One region of the Streptomyces sp. CA-181903 genome, then DNA from elsewhere that is predicted to be linked to it. Evidence: riboswitches for the same ligand, from Rfam matches in the RefSeq annotation. Region 1 holds a riboswitch; each other region holds the start of a gene.
The links. Region 1 has a riboswitch for cyclic di-AMP ahead of ACQEVS_RS13710 (transglycosylase family protein). Riboswitches for the same ligand answer to the same signal wherever they lie in the genome.
Positions count from the first base shown of each region.

Region 2: another riboswitch for cyclic di-AMP. It lies ahead of ACQEVS_RS25380 (M23 family metallopeptidase); the one in region 1 lies ahead of ACQEVS_RS13710 (transglycosylase family protein).
Region 3: another riboswitch for cyclic di-AMP. It lies ahead of ACQEVS_RS02775 (C40 family peptidase); the one in region 1 lies ahead of ACQEVS_RS13710 (transglycosylase family protein).

Region 1 is NZ_JBNJLY010000001.1:3,073,901-3,079,943, forward strand. Features, by position in the region: gene eno (phosphopyruvate hydratase) at 1-302, opposite strand, end outside; gene ACQEVS_RS13710 (transglycosylase family protein) at 990-1,730, opposite strand; cyclic di-AMP (ydaO/yuaA leader) riboswitch at 1,735-1,914, opposite strand; gene ACQEVS_RS13715 (transglycosylase family protein) at 2,175-3,290, opposite strand; gene ACQEVS_RS13720 (cytochrome P450 family protein) at 3,490-4,788, opposite strand; gene ACQEVS_RS13725 (DUF6479 family protein) at 5,014-5,274, opposite strand; partial or broken gene ACQEVS_RS13730 (DUF6479 family protein) at 5,169-5,444, opposite strand; gene ACQEVS_RS13735 (nucleoside triphosphate pyrophosphohydrolase) at 5,536-6,043, opposite strand, start outside.
Region 2 is NZ_JBNJLY010000001.1:5,673,363-5,679,405, reverse strand. Features, by position in the region: partial or broken gene ACQEVS_RS25395 (GNAT family N-acetyltransferase) at 1-2,425, opposite strand, end outside; gene ACQEVS_RS25390 (HPr family phosphocarrier protein) at 2,536-2,817, shown strand; gene ACQEVS_RS25385 (GntR family transcriptional regulator) at 3,007-3,681, opposite strand; gene ACQEVS_RS25380 (M23 family metallopeptidase) at 4,021-4,830, opposite strand; cyclic di-AMP (ydaO/yuaA leader) riboswitch at 4,845-5,000, opposite strand; partial or broken gene ACQEVS_RS25375 (M16 family metallopeptidase) at 5,225-6,043, opposite strand, start outside.
Region 3 is NZ_JBNJLY010000001.1:613,776-619,818, reverse strand. Features, by position in the region: gene ACQEVS_RS02795 (NAD-dependent epimerase/dehydratase family protein) at 1-493, shown strand, start outside; gene ACQEVS_RS02790 (spherulation-specific family 4 protein) at 490-1,158, shown strand; gene ACQEVS_RS02785 (hypothetical protein) at 1,128-1,361, shown strand; gene ACQEVS_RS02780 (endo alpha-1,4 polygalactosaminidase) at 1,367-2,317, shown strand; cyclic di-AMP (ydaO/yuaA leader) riboswitch at 2,498-2,648, shown strand; gene ACQEVS_RS02775 (C40 family peptidase) at 2,656-3,129, shown strand; gene ACQEVS_RS02770 (GNAT family N-acetyltransferase) at 3,269-3,784, shown strand; gene ACQEVS_RS02765 (YchJ family protein) at 3,766-4,161, opposite strand; gene ACQEVS_RS02760 (hypothetical protein) at 4,405-4,941, shown strand; gene ACQEVS_RS02755 (pentapeptide repeat-containing protein) at 4,989-5,657, shown strand; gene ACQEVS_RS02750 (TolB family protein) at 5,753-6,043, shown strand, end outside.

The DNA.
Region 1 (6,043 bases):
TCGGTGGCGTCCAGGTCGAACATGGCCTGGTCGATCAGGCGCTGCTCGGTGGCGTCGTAGCCGACGAGCTCCGGGCCGATCTGCTCGATGACGGCCAGCACGGCCTTCTCGACGCCCTTGCCCAGGTAGCGGTTCTTGTCCCCGTCACGGAGCTCGATGGCCTCGAAGGCACCGGTCGAGGCGCCGGACGGCACGGCGGCGCGGCCGGTGGAGCCGTCGTCGAGGCCGACCTCGACCTCGACCGTGGGGTTGCCTCGCGAGTCGAGGATCTCGCGAGCTACGACGACGTCGATGGACGGCACGAGGGTCTCCTTCGTGTGTGTCTGGGTACTCCAGCGTTCTGCAGCACGAGCCTAACGGGCGCCGGAGGGTCCACCTGCCCCCGGAGCGCCACCCCGCCGGAAAAATGGCACAAACGCCGAGATCAAGGGACGAATGGGCGAGCTGTTCGCTCAACGGGGAACCGGCGCGGGAAGCGGGAAGCGGGAAGCGGGGGCTGGGAAACGGGAGCCGGGTACCGGACGACGGGGCCGGACGGGCGGAGCCGGCGCGCGGGGCCGGCGCGCGGGGCCGGCGCGCGGGGCGACCGCCGGGCGCACGGAAGCGGCGGGCGTACGGGAGCGGTTCGCGCTCTGAAGCCGTTCGCGTACGGGAGCGGTTCACGCTCCGAAGCCGTTCGCGCACCCGAGGGCTCAGCCCTGGAACGGCCCGCCCCCACAACCCGCCCACCCACCACCCCGCAACAGTTCACACCCGGGAACGGCGAAGCCCCGCTCCGATGCGGCTCGGGGGGGATCGATCGCATCAAAGCGGGGCGGTTCCGCTGCGGCCCGGGAAGGGGAACCCGGGCCGGTGGTTCGGGTGCCGCGCCGGGGACGCCGGCGGTACGGGCGGCGGTACGGGCCGCCCGGCCGCGGAACCCCGGTCAGGGCCTGGACGACCAGGGGCGCGGCCGCGTACGGCTCACGCCCCCGGAAGCCCTCTCAGCCTCAGCTGAGGTGCAGCTTCTGGCCGGGGAAGATGAGGTCGGCGCTCTCCACGATGTCCTTGTTGCGGTCGTAGAGCTTCTCCCAGCCGCCCTTGACCTTCTTGGCCTCGGCGATCTTGGCGAGGGTGTCGCCTTCCTTGACCTCGTAATTCCCGTCGCCGATCTTGACGGTCTTCGGCGCGGCGTGCTTCGGCGTGGCCGGCTTGGCGGCCGGCGCGGCCGGGGCCTCCTCGGCCTCCTGCTGCGGAGCGGCGTGCTTCGGCGCGGCCTTGCGCTCGCTGCGGTCGGCGTGGCTCTGGCCGGTCGAACGCTGGCCCGAGGCCGACTTGGAGACGACCTTGCCGGAGCCGGAGTCGTCGACCGACGGGGACCCGCCACCGCGGGTCAGGCCGCCCTCGCCGGCGCAGCCCCAGGCGCCGGGGCCCTGGGCCGCGAGCAGCTTCTCGGCGACCAGGATCTGCTGGCCCTTGCTGGCGAGGTCGGCACGCGGCGCGTACTGGGTGCCGCCCATGGCCGCCCACGAGGACTGCGAGAACTGCAGACCGCCGTAGTAGCCGTTGCCGGTGTTGATCGACCAGTTGCCGCCGGACTCGCACTGGGCGACGCGGTCCCAGGTATCCACGGAGGCGGCGTGGGCGGACGTGGCCATCATCAGCGGGGCGGCGACTGCGGCGCCGGTGACACCCGCGAGCGTGGCGATGCGGACGGCCTTGTTCGGACGACGGTGCTTGCCCTTGGACATGACTCGGTTTCCTCACCGGCGCCTACGAGGTGAGCTGTCGGGTTCGGGCGTGAGTTGCCCGGCCCGGTGGCTTGCGCTCACCAGGCTTCACCCCAAGCCGTTCCGGTACGTCGGTCGTTGACCGATGAACCGTTCCGGCGACCTACCGTGGTTCCCCCGCTCCTGCCTACGGCGCTTGCGCGACGACTCCCCCGGTCGCCGGCAGGATTCGGCGTGACGACCGTGGTGCTCGCGATGGCGAGCGATGAAGACGGTAAGCACAGACGGCCGACGGGTTCAAACCCTCCTTTTCAGCCACCGCCTGCTCCACCCACCCCGGGGAACTCACTGTTTCCGCAGGTGGGAATGGCTTCACGGGTTTCTGACGAGCCGTCTCCGCGCGGATGTCAACGAGACCCATGTCTCACTTTCATCCGGAACGGACATTCGACGCGAACTCCCCCGCTACTTCTTCAGTTCGAGCTGCTGACCGGGGCGAATGAGGTCCGGATCGCCCCCGACGACCTTTTTGTTGTCCTGGTACACGCGATGCCAGCCACCCTCGACCCGATGCTGTTCCGCGATCTCTGACAGGTTGTCACCAGGGCGCACGGTGTAGTCGTGCACGGACGGTGCGTCCGCGCGCCCGCGCTCCGCGCCGCGCGACGCGCGCTCGCCGCTCGAACCGGACGGTTCCGCGCGGTGCTTGCCCGTCCCGGTGTCGTCCGCGCCGGCGCGCACGGGCTCATCGGTCGTACCGGAGGCGGACGTTCCGGAGTCCGCTCCGCCGTCCCGGTCGGACCGCTGCCCGTCCTTCGAGGCGCCCGTGGCGTCGCCGTCCGGCTTGCGGTGCTTGCCGCCGGCGGAGGAACCGGTGGAGGTGTCGCGGTCCTCACCGGACGGCTTCTCCGGCTGCCCGGGCTTCCCGGAGGGGTCGGCGGTACCGGAGTTGCCGGTGGTGCCGTGTTCGCCGGCCTTCTCGCCCTTGCCACCGGTCGTCGACCGGTCGGAGGCGGCGTCCTTCCCGGCGGACGTGTCCGACGTCTTCCCGGACGGCTTCTCGCCGGACGTCCCGTCGCCCTTCTCGCCGGCCTTGTCGGACGACACGTCCCGCGACCGGCCGGAGTCGGACTTCCCGGACGTTCCACTCGTCCCGGATGTTGCACTTGTCCCGGACGATCCGGAAGCCGGCACGTGCGACGACCCCTCGACGGCGTCGTGCGACATCCCGGGATTGACCTCGGGCGCCCGGCCGTCCTTGGCCAGGTCGGACTTCACCGCGCAGGCGGGCCAGGCGTACGCGCCGCGGGCGTCGAGGATCCGCTGGGCGACGGCGATCTGCTGGGCCCGGCTGGCCTGGTCGGGGCGCGGCGCGAACTCCGTTCCGCCGTACTGCTTCCACATGTCGGTGGTGAGCTGCAGTCCGCCGTAGAACCCGTTGCCCGTGTCCGCGCTCCACAGGCCGCCGCTCTCGCACTGGGCGACGCGGTCCCAGGTGGGGGCGTCGGCGGCGTCGGCGGTGGTGGCGCCGAGCAGGGGCATGGCGATCCCGGCACCCGCCACGCCCGCAGCGACGACCACGGCGGGCAGTTGACGGGGACGACGATGTCGGCCTTTCCCGGAGAGCATGCGATCACCTCTCATATGGCTGCCGACCGGCTGCTGACCGCTGCCGATCGTGTGGCTGCTGAATATGACGGCAGAAGATAGCCACGGCCCCCGGGCGCCACAACCCACCGTGATCGGCGCCGGGAGACGGTCAAGCCGAGTTGACGTATAGTCATGTGCCCGTCTGTCCGGGCTCCGGAGAGAAGGCCACGGGCAGCGTCCGCAGGCCCCGCATGATGAGCCCGCCGCGCCACCTGAGATCGGCCGGATCAGCGGAAAGCCGCAGGTCGGGAAGGCGTCGCAGCAGTGTCGCGAGCGCCGTGCGGCCCTCCAGTCGCGCCAACGGCGCCCCGAGGCAGTAGTGGATGCCGTGGCCGTACCCGAGGTGCTGATTGTCACTGCGGGCGAGGTCGAGGGTGTCGGGCTCGGCGAACCGTTGCGGGTCGCGGTCGGCCGCCGCGAGGACGACGAGCACGGGGTCGCCCTCCGCGATCCGCCGGCCGCCGATCGTCAGGTCCTGGGTGGCGAACCGCCAGGTGGCCAGTTCCACGGGACCGTCGTACCGCAGCAGCTCCTCCACCCCGGTCTCCAACAGGCTCTCGTCCCCGGCGGCCAGCGCGCGCTGCAGGCGCTCGCGCTCTCCGGGGTTGCGCAGCAGCGCGTACGTGCCGTTGCCGATGAGGTTGACGGTGGTCTCGAAACCGGCGAAGAGCAGGATGAAGGCCATGGCGGCGGCCTCGTTCTCGGTGAGGTGCTCACCGTGGTCACTGGCCCTGATCAGCCCGGAGATCAGGTCGTCGCCGAGGTCCTCGCGCTTGCGGTGGATCAGCTCGGCGAGGTAGGTCCGCATCCGCTTCACGGAACGGGCCACTCCGCCGCGCGGCCCGCCGCCGTGCCGGATCATCATCCCGGCCCAGTCCCGGAAGTCGTCCTGGTCCTCCGGCGGGACGCCGAGCATGTCGCAGATGGCGTAGATGGGGAGCGGGAACGCGAACTCGTGGATGAGGTCCGCCTCCCCACGCCCCGCGAACCCGTCGATGAGCCGGTCGGTGAGCTCCTGCACGCGGGGCGCGAACTCCGCCACGCGCCGGGGCGTGAACGCCTTGGAGACCAGACGCCGGAGGCGGGTGTGGTCCGGGGGGTCGATGTTGAGCAGGTGCGTCATGAGGTTGGCACTCCGCTCGCCCGGAATGCCCACCTTGCCCTTGCCGTGCGCGGTCTCGGAGTGGTGCACGGGGTTCTTCGACAACCGCTGGTCGGCCAGCGCCTGCCGCGCGTCGGCGTACCGGGTCACCAGCCACGCCTCCACCCCGCTCGGCAGGGCGGTCCGGTGCACGGGGGCGTGCTCGCGTAGCCAGGCGTACGCCGGGTAGGGGTCGCTCGCGAACTCCCAGGTGAAGAGGGGAGGCGTGGGCCCCTCAGGGGCGTCGGGCGCGGCGGGAGCGGTGTGGTCGTCGGTTTTGTCGTGCACGGTCCGACGCTACTAGGGGGCGCGGGGCGGGGTCGCGGCCCCGCCCGCTCGCTCTTCACGATGGCCGACCGACCGCGACCGTCCGACCGCGGCCGTTGGCGGTGACCGTTTGGCGATGACCGTTTGGCGGAGGCGGTTGGGTGGTGGCCGTTCGGTGGAGGTGGCTTAGTGGTGGCCGTTTGATGGTGGCTGCCCCCGCCGTTCCAGTGGTGGCCGCCCCCGGCTCTAGTGGTGGCCGCCCCCGCCGCTGCCGAAGGCGCCGCTGCTCCCCGGGTTCCACTTCCTCTGCTCCTCGGTGAGCTCCTCCTCGTGGCTGCCGGGGTTCCGGAGCTCGTGCGGCAGGACCCGCTCCCCGGCCCCTCGGTGCGCAGCGGATCCGCCTCCCGGTGCTCGGTCACGTAGCCGACGGCGTCGTCGTTGTCCTCGTGCCCCGGCCCGTGGTCCGGCGAGGACGGCCCCCGGTCGTGCTCCTCGCGCGTCTGCCAGGCGCCCTGCCGCCGCTGCGGCTGGCTCGGGGGCGGCGGTTCCTTGTCGCGCCAGCGCCGTCCGTACACGAAGGCGAGCAGCAGCAGGGCGCCGACGCAGAGCCCGACGGCGAAGGGGGCGGCGCCGCCGACCCAGGCGGGTAGGGCGAGAACCATCTCATCGGTACGCATGCAGTCCGGTTACCCGGAGGGCGCCCGGTCAAGACCGTCACTGAGCCGAACGGGGTGCAACCGCCGTCCGGGCGCGAAGGGCCGCACGGGACTACGCGGCCCCGTCCCCTCCGCCGGCCCCTCCGCCGTCCGTCTCGACCCCGGCTTCGGCCTCGGCCTGCCGGATCGCGTCCCGGTACGTGCGGGCGGCCGCCCGCAGCGCGGTCTCCGGCTCGACGCCCTCCGCCTCGGCCCGCACCGCCATGGCCAGCAGCGCGTACCCGACGCCCTCCCCGGCCGGAAGCGGAACGTCCAGCCCCTCGGACCGGACGCGGGAGGCCAGCTTGGCGGCCAGCGCGAGGGCCGGCTGCCCCAGCGGGACGCCCTCGGTCAGGGACGCGCGGCGCTTCTCGGCGGCCTTGGTCCGCGTCCAGTGCGCCCTGACGTCCTCCGGAGTCTCCGCCTCCGCGTCCCCGAAGACATGGGGGTGCCGGTGGACGAGCTTCTCGACGATGGTCCCCGCCACGTCGTCGATCGCGAACGGCTCGTCGGGGTCGTCCTGGGCGATGCGCGCGTGGAAGACCACCTGGAGCAGTACGTCGCCGAGCTCCTCGCGGAGC
Region 2 (6,043 bases), 2.6 Mb from region 1:
TCGATCGTGGCCCGGACGACGGTGTCGACGCCGCGCGGGGCCATCGACTGCACCACCAGGCGGGTCGCCGAGGGCTTGCCGAGCAGCTCGGTCAACTCGCTGTAGGCCCGCAGCAGTTCGGCCTCGCCGCCGAGGTCGAGGCGGACGCCGCCCAGGTCGGCGCGGTGCCGCAGGTGCGGGGCGGTGGGCTTGAGGGCGACCGGGAAGCCCAGCCGGTGGGCCGCCGCCACGGCGGCGTCCGGGTCGGGGGCGGGCAGCGCGGGGAGGACGGCGATGCCGTAGCGGGCGAGGAGGCGCTGGGTGTCGGCGGCGGACAGGGTGACGGCGCGGGGGCCGCCGGGGTCGCCCTCGGTGACGCCGTGGGCGGCGAGCAGCACCTCGATGTCGGCCGCGGCGCCCGCCTCGTCGATGTCCTCGTACTCGGGGACCCGTCCGGGCCGCTCCTCGGTGCGGCGCCGCCACTCGGCGTACCGGGCGGCCTGGGCCAGGGCCCGGGCGGCCCGCTCGGCGGCGGGGTAGGCGGGGACGCGCACCGAGCCCCGGCCGGCGGGCGCGCCGGCGTCCGGCGGGGCGGCCAGGGCCTCGGCGAGACCGGGGATCTCCAGGTGGACGACGCAGACGGGCTTGGCCACGGGGGCGGCGGCGACCGCGTCGCGCAGGGCGGTCGCGAGCCCGGCGGCCGATTCGCCGTCGACCCGCGGGATGGCGGTCACGACGACGGCGTCGCAGGCGGGGTCCGCCAGGGCGGCGGCGAGCGCCCGGCGGAAGTCCTCGGGGCCGGCGGCGGTGGTGAGGTCCTGCGGCGGCAGCGGGCGGAGGCCGTCGGTGAGGCAGGCGTCGTAGGTGAGCAGCGCCAGGGACTGGGAGTTGCCCAGGATGGCGACGCGCGGGCCCGCGGGCAGCGGCTGGGCGGCGAGCAGCAGCCCGGTGTCGGAGAGTTCGGTGACGGTGTCGACGCGGATCACGCCGGCCTGCCGGAGCAGGTGGGAGACGGTGGCGTCGGGCATGCGGGTGGTGGGCACGGTGTGCCCCGCCGGGGTGACGCCGCCGTGCCGCGCGCCCTTGACGACGACGACCGGCTTGTGGCGCGCGGTGCGCCGGGCGAGGCGGGTGAACTTGCGCGGGTTGCCGATGGATTCCAGGTACATCAGGGCGACGTCGGTGTCCGGGTCGTCGTGCCAGAACTGGAGGAAGTCGTTCCCGGAGACGTCCGCGCGGTTGCCCGTGGAGACGAAGGTGGAGACGGAGGCGAGGCCGGCCAGCCCGGCCGCCCGCCGCTGGAGTCCGGAGAGCAGGGCGATGCCGATGGCGCCGGACTGGCTGAACAGGCCGACCCGTCCGGGCGGGGGCAGTTCGGGGGCGAGGGAGGCGTTGAGGCGGACCCCGGCGGCGGTGTTGACCAGGCCGAACGAGTTGGGGCCGATGATGCGCATGCCGTACGACCGGACCTGCCGGACCAGCTCGCGCTGGCGGGCCCGGCCGTCGGCCCCGCCCTCCGCGTACCCGGCGGAGAGCACCACGAGGCCCTGGACCCCGTGCTCCCCGCAGTCCTCGACGACGGACGGCACGCGGTCGGCGGGCACGGCGACGACGGCGAGGTCGACCGGCCCTTCGGCCTCGCGGAGCGAGCGGAGGGCCGGGACGCCCTCGGGGTCGAGCGTGGTGAGGCCGTCGGGGAAGGAGGTGTTGACCGCGAGGACCCGGCCGGTGAACCCGCCGGCCAGCAGGTTGCGCAGCACGGCCCGGCCCATCCCGCCGGGCTCGCGGCCGGTGCCGAAGACCGCGACGCTGCCGGGGGCGAGGAGGCGCTGCACCGAGCGGGCCTCGGCGCGCTGTTCCCGGGCGCGCTGGACGGCGAGCGAGCGGTCCGTCGGCTCCAGGTCGAGCTCCAGGCGGACGACGCCGTCCTCGAAGCTCCGCTTCTGGGTGTAGCCGGCGTCCGTGAACACCTTGATCATCTTGGTGTTGGCGGGCAGCACCTCGGCCGCGAAGCGCCGGATCCCGCGCTCCCGGGCGACGGCCGCGATGTGCTCCAGCAGGGCGGAGGCGACCCCGCGGCCCTGGTGGGCGTCCTGGACCAGGAAGGCGACCTCGGCCTCGTCGGTCGGTTCGTGGGCCGGCCGGCCGCGGGAGTCGATGCGGTCGTAGCGGACGGTGGCGATGAACTCGCCGCCGATCGTGGCGGCCAGCCCGACCCGGTCGTTGTAGTCGTGGTGGGTGAAGCGGTGCAGGTCGCGGTCGGACAGCCGGGGGTAGGGCGCGAAGAAGCGGTAGTACTTGGACTCGTCCGAGACCTGTTCGTAGAAGCTGACCAGGCGCTGGACGTCGTCGGGGTGATGGGCCGGACGCGGGTGGTCCCGCCGTCGCGGAGGACGACATCGGCTTCCCAGTGGGCCGGGTACGCGTGCTCGGACGGCGTCTGCATGGGATCAGCGTACGACCGGCCACTGACAGGGCCATGGGCGCGGCGGAGCACTGCCCGCACCGTGCGACACTGGTCTAGACAACCCCATTCGCGACTCGAAGGGCAACACCATGGTTGAGCGCCGTGTAAACGTCGGCTGGGCCGACGGCCTGCACGCCCGTCCGGCGTCGATCTTCGTCCGTGCGGCCGCCGCCGCCGGCGTCCCCGTGACCATCGCCAAGGCCGGCGGCACCCCCGTCAACGCCGCGTCGATGCTGGCCGTGCTGGGCCTGGGCGCCCAGGGCGGCGAGGAGATCGTCCTCGCCTCGGAGGACGCGGGTGCCGAGGCCGCGCTCGACCGCCTGGCCAAGCTGGTCGCCGAGGGGCTCGAGGAGCTTCCGGAGACCGTCTGAGCCCTCGCCCCGCGGAGCCGCCGGTTCCGGCAGGCTTCCGGCGGGGCGCGAGCGGGGCCGTGGCGGCCGGTGAACCCGGCCCCCGCGGCCCCGCTCGCGCGTTTCGTCCCGCGCGCTCATTCCGGCCGGAAAGCACCGGGCGTTCCGCATCGGTGAATTATTCATCGGCCCCGGAATGCCGGAAGGCCGTCACATTCCGGCGCCCGCCGTGTGAACGGCGCGTTTCCGAACGACGGCCGGGGGCACGGAAGAAGCCGGCACCGCCCGCCGGAACCGGAATTCCCCGGGTGCCCGCCCGACCCGTCCGGCGGCGATCTCCCGGGCGCGTCCCGCGTCCCTCCTGACCACCGCGTCGACCAGTGCCGCGTGCGTCTCCCAGGTCTCCACGGGCCGGGCCGGCGGCTCGGGCGCGTACATCCAGGCGATCTTGCGCCGCACCTGGGTGAGCAGCGCGGCCAGGCTCGGACTGCCGGACGCCTGGGCGAGCGTCTCGTCGAACCAGTCGCCCAGCGGGCACAGCTCGCCCGGCTGCCCCGCGCGGGCGCGCTCCCGGCCCAGCCGGACCAGTCCGCGCAGCACCTTCAGATGCGCCTCGGTCCGCCGCTGAGCGGCCCGGGCGGCCCCCAGCGGCTCCAGCAGCGCCCGCACCTCCAGCAGGTCGGCCGCCTCCTGCTCGGTCGGCTCGGCGACACAGGCGCCCGCGTGCCGGCGCGTGGTCACGAAGCCCTCGGAGGCCAGGGTGCGCAGCGCCTCCCGCACCGGGACGCGCGAGACCCCGTACCGGCGGGCGAGCAATTCCTCGATGAGCCGGCTGCCGGGCGGGAAGGCGCCGGAGACGATGTCGTCGCGAATGGCCGTGCACACCGCCTGCGCGGAAACACGGCGGCTGTCGGGAACCGCTTCGGTCCCGCCGTTCACAAACGTCCCCGCATTGGACGAACCTCCGGATCGACCCCGGCGCGGCATCGCGCATAAGCGACGGTTCGCGGGCGGGGGACGCTTCTTCAGGATTCGCTCGACTCTATGGCAACCCCCCGCGATTTCCGATGGCCACCGGAAGGCCATGGAAATGATTTGGCCAAGCGGAGCGAGCGGGGACAAGCCGAGAGAACGGGAAAAGCCTTCCACCTCCGGACGGCCGAAAGCCCCGCCGGGGACGCGTGGTCCGGGCGGGGCTCGGCGGAAGGAAGGGGACGGCCGCGGTCAGATGGCGACGCCGTGCGCGCGCAGGTACGCGACCGGGTCGATGTCCGAGCCGTAGGTGGGCGCCGTGCGGGCCTCGAAGTGCAGGTGCGGGCCGGTGACGTTGCCGGTGGAGCCGGAGAGGCCGATCTGCTGGCCGGGGGTGACGGTCTGGCCGACGCTGACGCCGATCGACGAGAGGTGGCCGTACTGGGTGTACGTGCCGTCGTTGTGCTTGATGACGATGTTGTTGCCGTAGGCGCCGCCGAAGCCGGCCTCGACGACGGTGCCGGCACCCACGGCGTGGACGCTGGTGCCCTCGTCGGCGTGGAAGTCGACGCCGGTGTGGCTGCCGGAGGACCACAGGCCGCTGGAGGCGTGGTACTGGGTGGAGACGAAGGAGCCGGTGATCGGCATCACGAAGGTGTTGAGGCGCTTGCGCTCCTCTTCACGGGCCGCGCGCTCCTTCTCGGCACGCTCGGCGTCGGCCTTGCGCTTGGCCTCGTCGGCGCGCTTCTTGACCAGGGCGGCCTGCGCCCTGGCCGCGTCCTCGGCCTTCTGGGTGGCGGCGTCCTGCTCGGCCACGCCGCGCTGCATCTGCGCCTGCTCGTCGACGCTGTGCGCCAGGTGGTCGGAGATGACGACGGCCTGGGTGAGGCCGGTGTCCTGCGCGCGGGGAGCGTCGTCGGGAGAGGAGGCGGCGAAGGCCGGGGCGGCGACACCGGCGACGACGCCCGCGGCGCTCAGGGTGGCTATGCCGGCGACGTTGGCGCCGACTCGCACGGCACGGCTCGGACGACGGTGCTTCCCGGTGGCACGGGTGAACGCCATGGTTGCGGCTGTTCCTTTCCTTCCTTCTCGCCTACCGGGTTAGCTGACGGGTTCGGAGCAGGAAGGTCTCCTACGGCTCCCTCCGGAGAGGGACCCGATTCACCCCAGGGAACATGTGGTTCCCCGGCTCCCCTGGCTCGCGCCGTACGGGGACTCGGCGATGGCTGCCCGGGGCCGCGGTTGCGGCTCCGATCCGACGGACTGCCGCCCTGAAGCTAATCGCCGTCAGATTCGAACGGCAAACGGAACCCCGTTTTAGTGACGCACGCCACACGAGAACGATGCAACCGCTCCTATAAATCGGGCATAACGGAGGCGCGTGGCCCCCGAAGGAACCACGCGCCTCTCCGCCCTCGCGCGTGCGCCGGGGCGCACGCGGAGGCTTGAGCTCCCGTCAGGCCGAAACGACCGTCACCTCGCCGATGCCGAGCGCCCGGACGGGCTCCGCGATCTCCGCGGCGTCCCCGACCAGCACGGTGACCAGGCGGTCGGCCGGGAAGGCGTTCACGACGGCCGCGGTGGCCTCCACCGTCCCGGTCTCCGTGAGGCGTTCGTACATCCGCGCCTGGAAGTCGTCCGGGAGGTACTGCTCGACCTGGTCGGCCAGCGTGCCCGCGACGGCCGCCGCCGTCTCGTACTTGAGCGGTGCGACGCCCACCAGGTTCTGCACGGCGACATCGCGTTCGGCGTCCGTCAGCCCCTCGGCGGCGAGGGTGCGCAGCACCTTCCACAGATCCGCCAGCGCGGGACCGGTGTTGGGGGTGTCCACGGAGCCGCTGATGGCGAGCATCGCGATCCCGGTGCCGTCGGGGGCGGAGCGCAGCACCTGGCCGAACGAGCGGACGCCGTAGGTGTAGCCCTTCTCCTCGCGCAGCACGCGGTCCAGGCGGGAGGTGAGCGTGCCGCCAAGGCAGTACGTGCCGAGCACCTGGGCGGGCCAGACGCTGTCGTGCCGGTCGGCGCCGACGCGGCCGATGAGCAGCTGCGTCTGGACGGCGCCGGGGCGGTCCACGATGACCACGCGGCCGGTGTCGTCGGCGGAGACGGGCGGGACGGGCCGGGGCTCGGCCGGGGAGCCCGTCCAGGCGCCGAGGGTGTCGGCCAGGGCCTCGTCGAGGTCGACGCCGGTCAGGTCGCCCACGATCACGGCGGTGGCGGTGGCCGGGCGGACGTGTGCCTCGTAGAAGGCCCGGACGGAGGCGGCGTCGATGCG
Region 3 (6,043 bases), 2.5 Mb from region 1:
CACCCTGGCGGTCACCGGGTCCGGGCTGGACGCGCTCGTGCTGCGGGTGTTCAACCCGCTCGGCCCCGGCTCGCCGCCCACGTCGCTCCCCGGCCGGCTCGCCGAGGGGATCCGGGAGGCCGGCCCCGACGGCGTCGTCCGCACCGGCGACCTCTCCGCGCACCGCGACTTCGTCGACGCCCGCGACGTGGCCCGCGCGGTCGTGCTCGCCGTCACCGCCCCCGCGCCGGTCACCGGCGTGCTCAACATCGGCAGCGGGACGGCGCACACGGCCCGGGAGGTGGCCGAAGGGCTGGCGCGGGCCGCCGGGTTCCGGGGGCGCGTCGACGAGGGCGGCGACGGCTCGCCGCGCTCGGCGGCGCTGCCCTGGCAGCAGGCCGACGTCACGGCCGCCGAACGGGCCCTCGGCTGGCGGCCGGAGTACGCGTTCGACACCACCCTCGCCGACCTGTGGGCCGACGCCCGGCTCCGGCCGGCGCGGGCGCCGCGGTGACGGCGCCGCCCGGGGACCGGCGGCTGCTCGTGCCGCTGTACGTCCACCCGGCGGTGGACCCCGGCGCGTGGGCGGCCCTGCTGCGGGCCGCCCCCGCGCTGCGCGGCGTGGTGCTCAACGCCGCCGACGGCCCGGGGCGCCGGCCCGACCCGGCCTTCCGCGCCGCCGCCGGCCGGCTCCGGGACGCGGGGGTCCCGGTGCTGGGGTACGTCGACACCGGCTACGGACGCCGTCCGCTCCGCGCGGTACTGGCGGACGTCCGCCGGCACCGCGGCTGGTACGGCGTCGACGGGGTGTTCCTCGACCAGGTGCCCACGGCCCCCGGCTTCCTCTCCCGCTACCGCCGACTCGCCGCCTGCGCACGGGCGTTGGGCGGCCGTACGGTCGTGTTCAACCACGGTGCGCACCCGGACCCCGGGTACGCGCGGATCGCCGATCTGCTCGTGACCTTCGAGGGCGACTGGGAGGCGTACCGGACGGCCGGCGTACCCGACTGGACGAAGTCCCATCTCCCCTCGCGCTTCTGCCACTTGGTCTACGGTGTGCCCCAGGAGCGGGCCGGTCTGGTGTCCCGCACGGCCGGGCTGCGCGGCGCGGGAGTGCACTGCGCGGTGCCGGGAACAGGAGAGAACCCATGGCAGACCGCACCACCGCCGAGCGCCTGAAAGCCGCGCGTCCGAAGACCGGGCGCCTGAGAAGCCGCCTGAAGGGCGAACGCCTGGAAAGCCGGTGCCTGAAGGCCGAGCGCCTGAAGACCGAGCGTCCGAAAAGTGAACGCCCGAAGAGTGAACGTCCGGACGGCGAGCGTCCGAGACCGGCCGGCTCCCGGCGACGCGGGGCCGCCGGGCCCTGGGCGTCGGGGCGCTGACGGCCGTGGCCCTGCTCGTCGCCGCCGGCTGCTCCGGCTCGGGGTCGGGCGCGGACGACGCGGACCAGGCCGACGGGCCGGAGCGGGACGGCAAACCCGGCGCGTCGGCGCAACCCCGGCCCGGCCACCGGGACACGGCGCCCGCGAAGCCCCGGCACGGCACGAGCCCGGCGCCGTCCGGGGACACGCCGTCCGCCGGCCCGTCCGCGCCGGGATCCGGCTCCCCGTCGTCCGGGAAGCCCGCCGGCCGGACGGCGCGCTGGCAGCCGCGCCCCGGCACCCGCTGGCAGTGGCAGCTCGACGGGAAGGTCGACACCTCGGTGGACGTCCCCGTCTACGACATCGACGGCTTCGAGAACGACGCGGCCACCGTGGCGCGCCTGCACGCCGACGGACGCAAGGTCGTCTGCTACGTCAACGTCGGCGCGTACGAGGACTGGCGGCCCGACGCGAAGCAGTTCCCGGATGCGGTGCTCGGCGCGGACAACGACGGCTGGAAGGGCGAGAAGTGGCTCGACATCCGGCGGCTGGACGTCCTCGAACCCATCATGGCGGAACGTTTCGACATGTGCCGGAAGAAGGGCTTCGACGCCGTCGAGCCGGACCTGACCGAGGGGTTCCGCAACGAGACGGGCTTCCCCCTCACCGCGGCCCACCAATTGGCGTTCAACCGCCTCGTCGCGCGGCTCGCCCACGACCGCGGGATGTCCGTCGGCCTCAAGAACGACCTCGACCAGATCCCGGAGCTCGTCGGAGACTTCGACTTCGCCGTGAACGAACAGTGCGCCGAGTTCGGCGAATGCGACAAACTGTCGCCTTTCGTGAAGCGCGGCAAGGCCGTGTTCCACGTCGAATACAAGCTGGATCCGGGGGAGTTCTGCGGCCGGACCAAGGATCTGGGGCTCAGTTCCATGCAGAAGAAACTCGGTCTCAATTCCTGGCGTCGTCCCTGCTGAGAGGGGGTCAAGCCGCCGGAACGAAACCCTCCGGCCGGCGTGAAGAACCTCACAGACGGCCGTTTCGACACCGGATTTCGCCGGTGGATGGTGCAGGATCATCCACCGAACAACCAAGAACCCGTCACAGAGGCGGGCCACCCGGGCGGACGCCGAGTCCTGCCGCCGCTCCGGGTGCGGACCGGATACACGCGGATCGGCAGGAGCGGGAGACCCAGGCAAGACGGACCACGATGGCGGTGGTCCTAGGGGTGAAGCCACATGGTGGCCGGGCAACTTTGTCAGCCCGAACCCGACAGGTCATCTTTCGCAGGCGGATGACGAAGGGCTTACTCGGCATGTCTGCGCTGCCTCGCATACCCGCGCTCATCTCCCGGGCCGGAACCGCATCGGCCCTCACCGCCGCCACCGTCGCGGCGTCCGTCCTGCTCCCCGGCATGACCGGGGAAGCCCAGGCGGCCACCCCGGGCTCCAAGGCCGTCAACGTCGCGGCGTCCAAGAGCGGCTCCCCGTACCAGTGGGGCGCCACCGGCCCGAACCGCTTCGACTGCTCGGGCCTGACGCTCTACTCGTTCAAGAAGGCCGGCAAGAAGCTCCCCCGCGTCGCCGCCGACCAGTACAACGCCACCCGGCACATCTCCCGCGGCTCGCGCTCCGTCGGTGACCTGGTGTTCTTCCACTCCGGCAGCAACGTCTACCACGTGGGCATCTACGCGGGCGGAAACAAGATCTGGCACGCTCCCGGCACGGGCAAGAAGGTCCGCCTGGAGAAGATCTGGACCAACAGCGTCTGGTACGGCCGCGTCCGCTGACGCGTGACGCTCGGTGTCCGGCACCGGCTGCCTGATGTCGGACACCTGACGCCCCACCGGGCCGGCGCCCCATCGGCGACGCCGGCCCGTCCTCTGAAATCCAGTGCGGGCCCACACGGCCGCTGGTATCCATCGGGCCATGGACGATCTTGTGACGACCCGGCTCATCCTGCACCGCCTCACCGTCGCCGAGGCGGAGAACATCGCCGCCGAGGAGCCGGAGCGGCTGCCGCACTGGGTGCCCGGGTATCCGGAGGACGACGACGTACGGGCCGCGCTCCGGTTTCTGACGGCGGAACGGGAGGGGCCCGGGCGGCATCCGGGGGCCTATGAGATACGGCGCCGGGAGGACGGGCGGGTCGTCGGCGGGCTGGACTTCCACGGGCCCGCCGACGGGGACGGGGCCGTGACCGTCGGCTACGGGCTGTTGCTCGCCGAGCGCGGCAAGGGGTACGCCTCCGAAGCGCTGCGCGCGGCCCTGGAGTCGGCGCGGGCCCGGGGCGTCCGCCGGGTGAAGGGCGACGCCGACCACGACAACGTTCCGTCCCACCGCGTCATGACGGCGGCGGGGATGCGGCTCGTGGGGGAGGACGAGCGGGTGAGGTTCTACGAGACCGACTGGGAGCCGGAGCGTCTTCAGACGGCGTCCACATAGACCCAGGCGCCGTTCTCCCGGACGAAGCGGCTCAGCTCGTGCTGCGCGTCCTCGCGCCCCCGCACCACGCAGTGGGCGCGGAACTCCACGGTGCCCTCCTGATGGAACGCGGTGCCTGCCGAGGTCGCCAGGATCTCCAGACCCGTCCAGCGGACCTTCGGGTCGAGGTCCAGGGACGGCGGGCGGGTGGTGGAGTGCCAGGTGCGGAGGAGATACGCGGCGTCGCCCACGGCGAAGGCGCTGTAGCGGGAGCGCATGAGGCGCTCGGCCGTGGGGGCTTGCTTCGCGCCTGCGTGGAAGGCGCCGCAGCAGTCGCCGTAGGCGGCTTCGAGGCCGCAGGGGCAGGGGGTGGTGGGGGTGATGGTGTTTCGGGGCACGTGATGATTGTGCCCTGTGGGGGCCCCGGTCCCCCTCTGGGGGAGGGACCGGGGCACTCTACCGGCCGAACGGCCCACCGGCCCCGACAAAAACGGCCGCGCACAGCGAAAGGCCAGGTCGGAGGCAGCGCGGGCCGCCACGGAACGACCCGCCACCGCCCCGCCGAGCAGTTGCGAGGCACCGCGCCGCGGCACACCGTGGGCCTCGTCCCATGAGGGACGTTCCTGGAGGGAGTTTCCCGCATGCGCATCAGCAGAACGACCACCACCGCCCTAGCGGCCTGCTGCTCGCTGGTCCTGGCCGTCGCCGGGCCGGCCCTCGCGGCGGACCCGGCGCCGGAGCGCCCGGCGGCGGAGGCGGTGCCCGCCTCGGACACCGCCGACCGGCTGACCACGGTCGGAAGCCTGGGCGACATCCTCTCGCTGGGCGCCCGGATCGGCAAGGAGGCCCAGGCGGCCAAGCCGGACCTCACCAAGCTGCGGGAGATGCAGCGGCAGCTCACGGAGCAGGCCGCGCGGCTGCGCGCCTCCGTCAAGGCACACGTCCCGCAGCCCCAGTCCGGTCAGCCGGGCACCGCCCAGCGGGACCTGGTCGCGGACGTCCAGAAGGTGGTGGACCAGCTCGTCAAGGACCTCAACCAGCTCCTCATGGACCTGGCCGCGGCCAACGTCCTCGGAGTCGCCGCCGACGTGAGCAAGCTCCTGGGCGACCTCCAGCAGCTCCTCGGCGTCGTGCTGCAGGCGCTCGGCGCCCCCGCCGCGGCGGCCCCCGCGGCGTAGCCGGCCCGCGAGCGTGCGGCCGAGCCGTACCGCGTAGTGTGCGGCGCATGCGCATCCCCGCCCCCCGAGAGCTGGCCGAACTGCCCTACGCCCACCGCCTGGAGCCCTTCACGGGCCCGATGGAACGGCCCGGAGCATACGAGAGCGTCCACTTCGACGGTTCCGTCCTCGAGGACGCGGAGGGCGGCCGCTCCCTCTTCAGCGAGTCGGCGTTCTCCTCGGCGGTCTTCGAGCGCGGCAGCTTCCGGCGCTCCCGGTTCGACGACGTGTGGCTGCACGGCGTCCGCGTGGTCGGCACCGAACTGGCCGACACCACGTGGCTGGACGCCGAGTTCACCGCCGGCGTCCTGGCCGGCGTCGAGGCCCACGACGCCGAGCTGCGCCGCGTCGTCTTCCACCAGTGCAAGCTCGACTCGGTCAACCTGCGCGGGGCCACCCTGCGGGAGGTGGTGTTCGTCGACTGCCTGCTGCGGGACGTGGACTTCGGCGGGGCGGCGCTGACCGACGTCCGTTTCCCCGGCTCCACCCTGGAGCGCGCCCGGTTCGAGCGGGCCCGGCCGACCAAGGTCGATCTGCGCGACGCCACCGCCCTGGGCATCGCCGCCGGGCTCGGCGACCTGGGCGGCGCGACGATCAGCACACCGCAGCTCTTCGATCTGGCCCCGGCCCTCGCCGGGCACATCGGCCTCATCGTGGAAGACGACCGAGACGACTGATCCGGCCACCTCCCCGCCGTACGAAGGAAAGCGGCGAACCCGGGCATCCCGCCCTCCGGCGGACCCGGAGCGCCCGCCTGCGCTACCGTCGCCCGGTGCGCAGACGACCGCTCGCCGCCCTGCTCGCCGCCGCCTTCCTGCTGACGGCCTGCGAGTCGGGCTCCGACTCCGGGTCCGACGACCGTGAGAACCCCCGTTCCCCACGGTCCGCCGGCCCGCGCGAGGAGACCCGCCGCGACGGCGCCGAGCTCCTCCACCGCCCCGGCGGCCGGGCCAGCGCCCAGAACCCCGCCTTCTCGCCGGACGGCACGTCCCTCCTCTTCACGGTCTTCCACGACGGCTACAACGCCGGCGCCGCCGCCCTGCGCACCCTTCCCCTCGGCGGC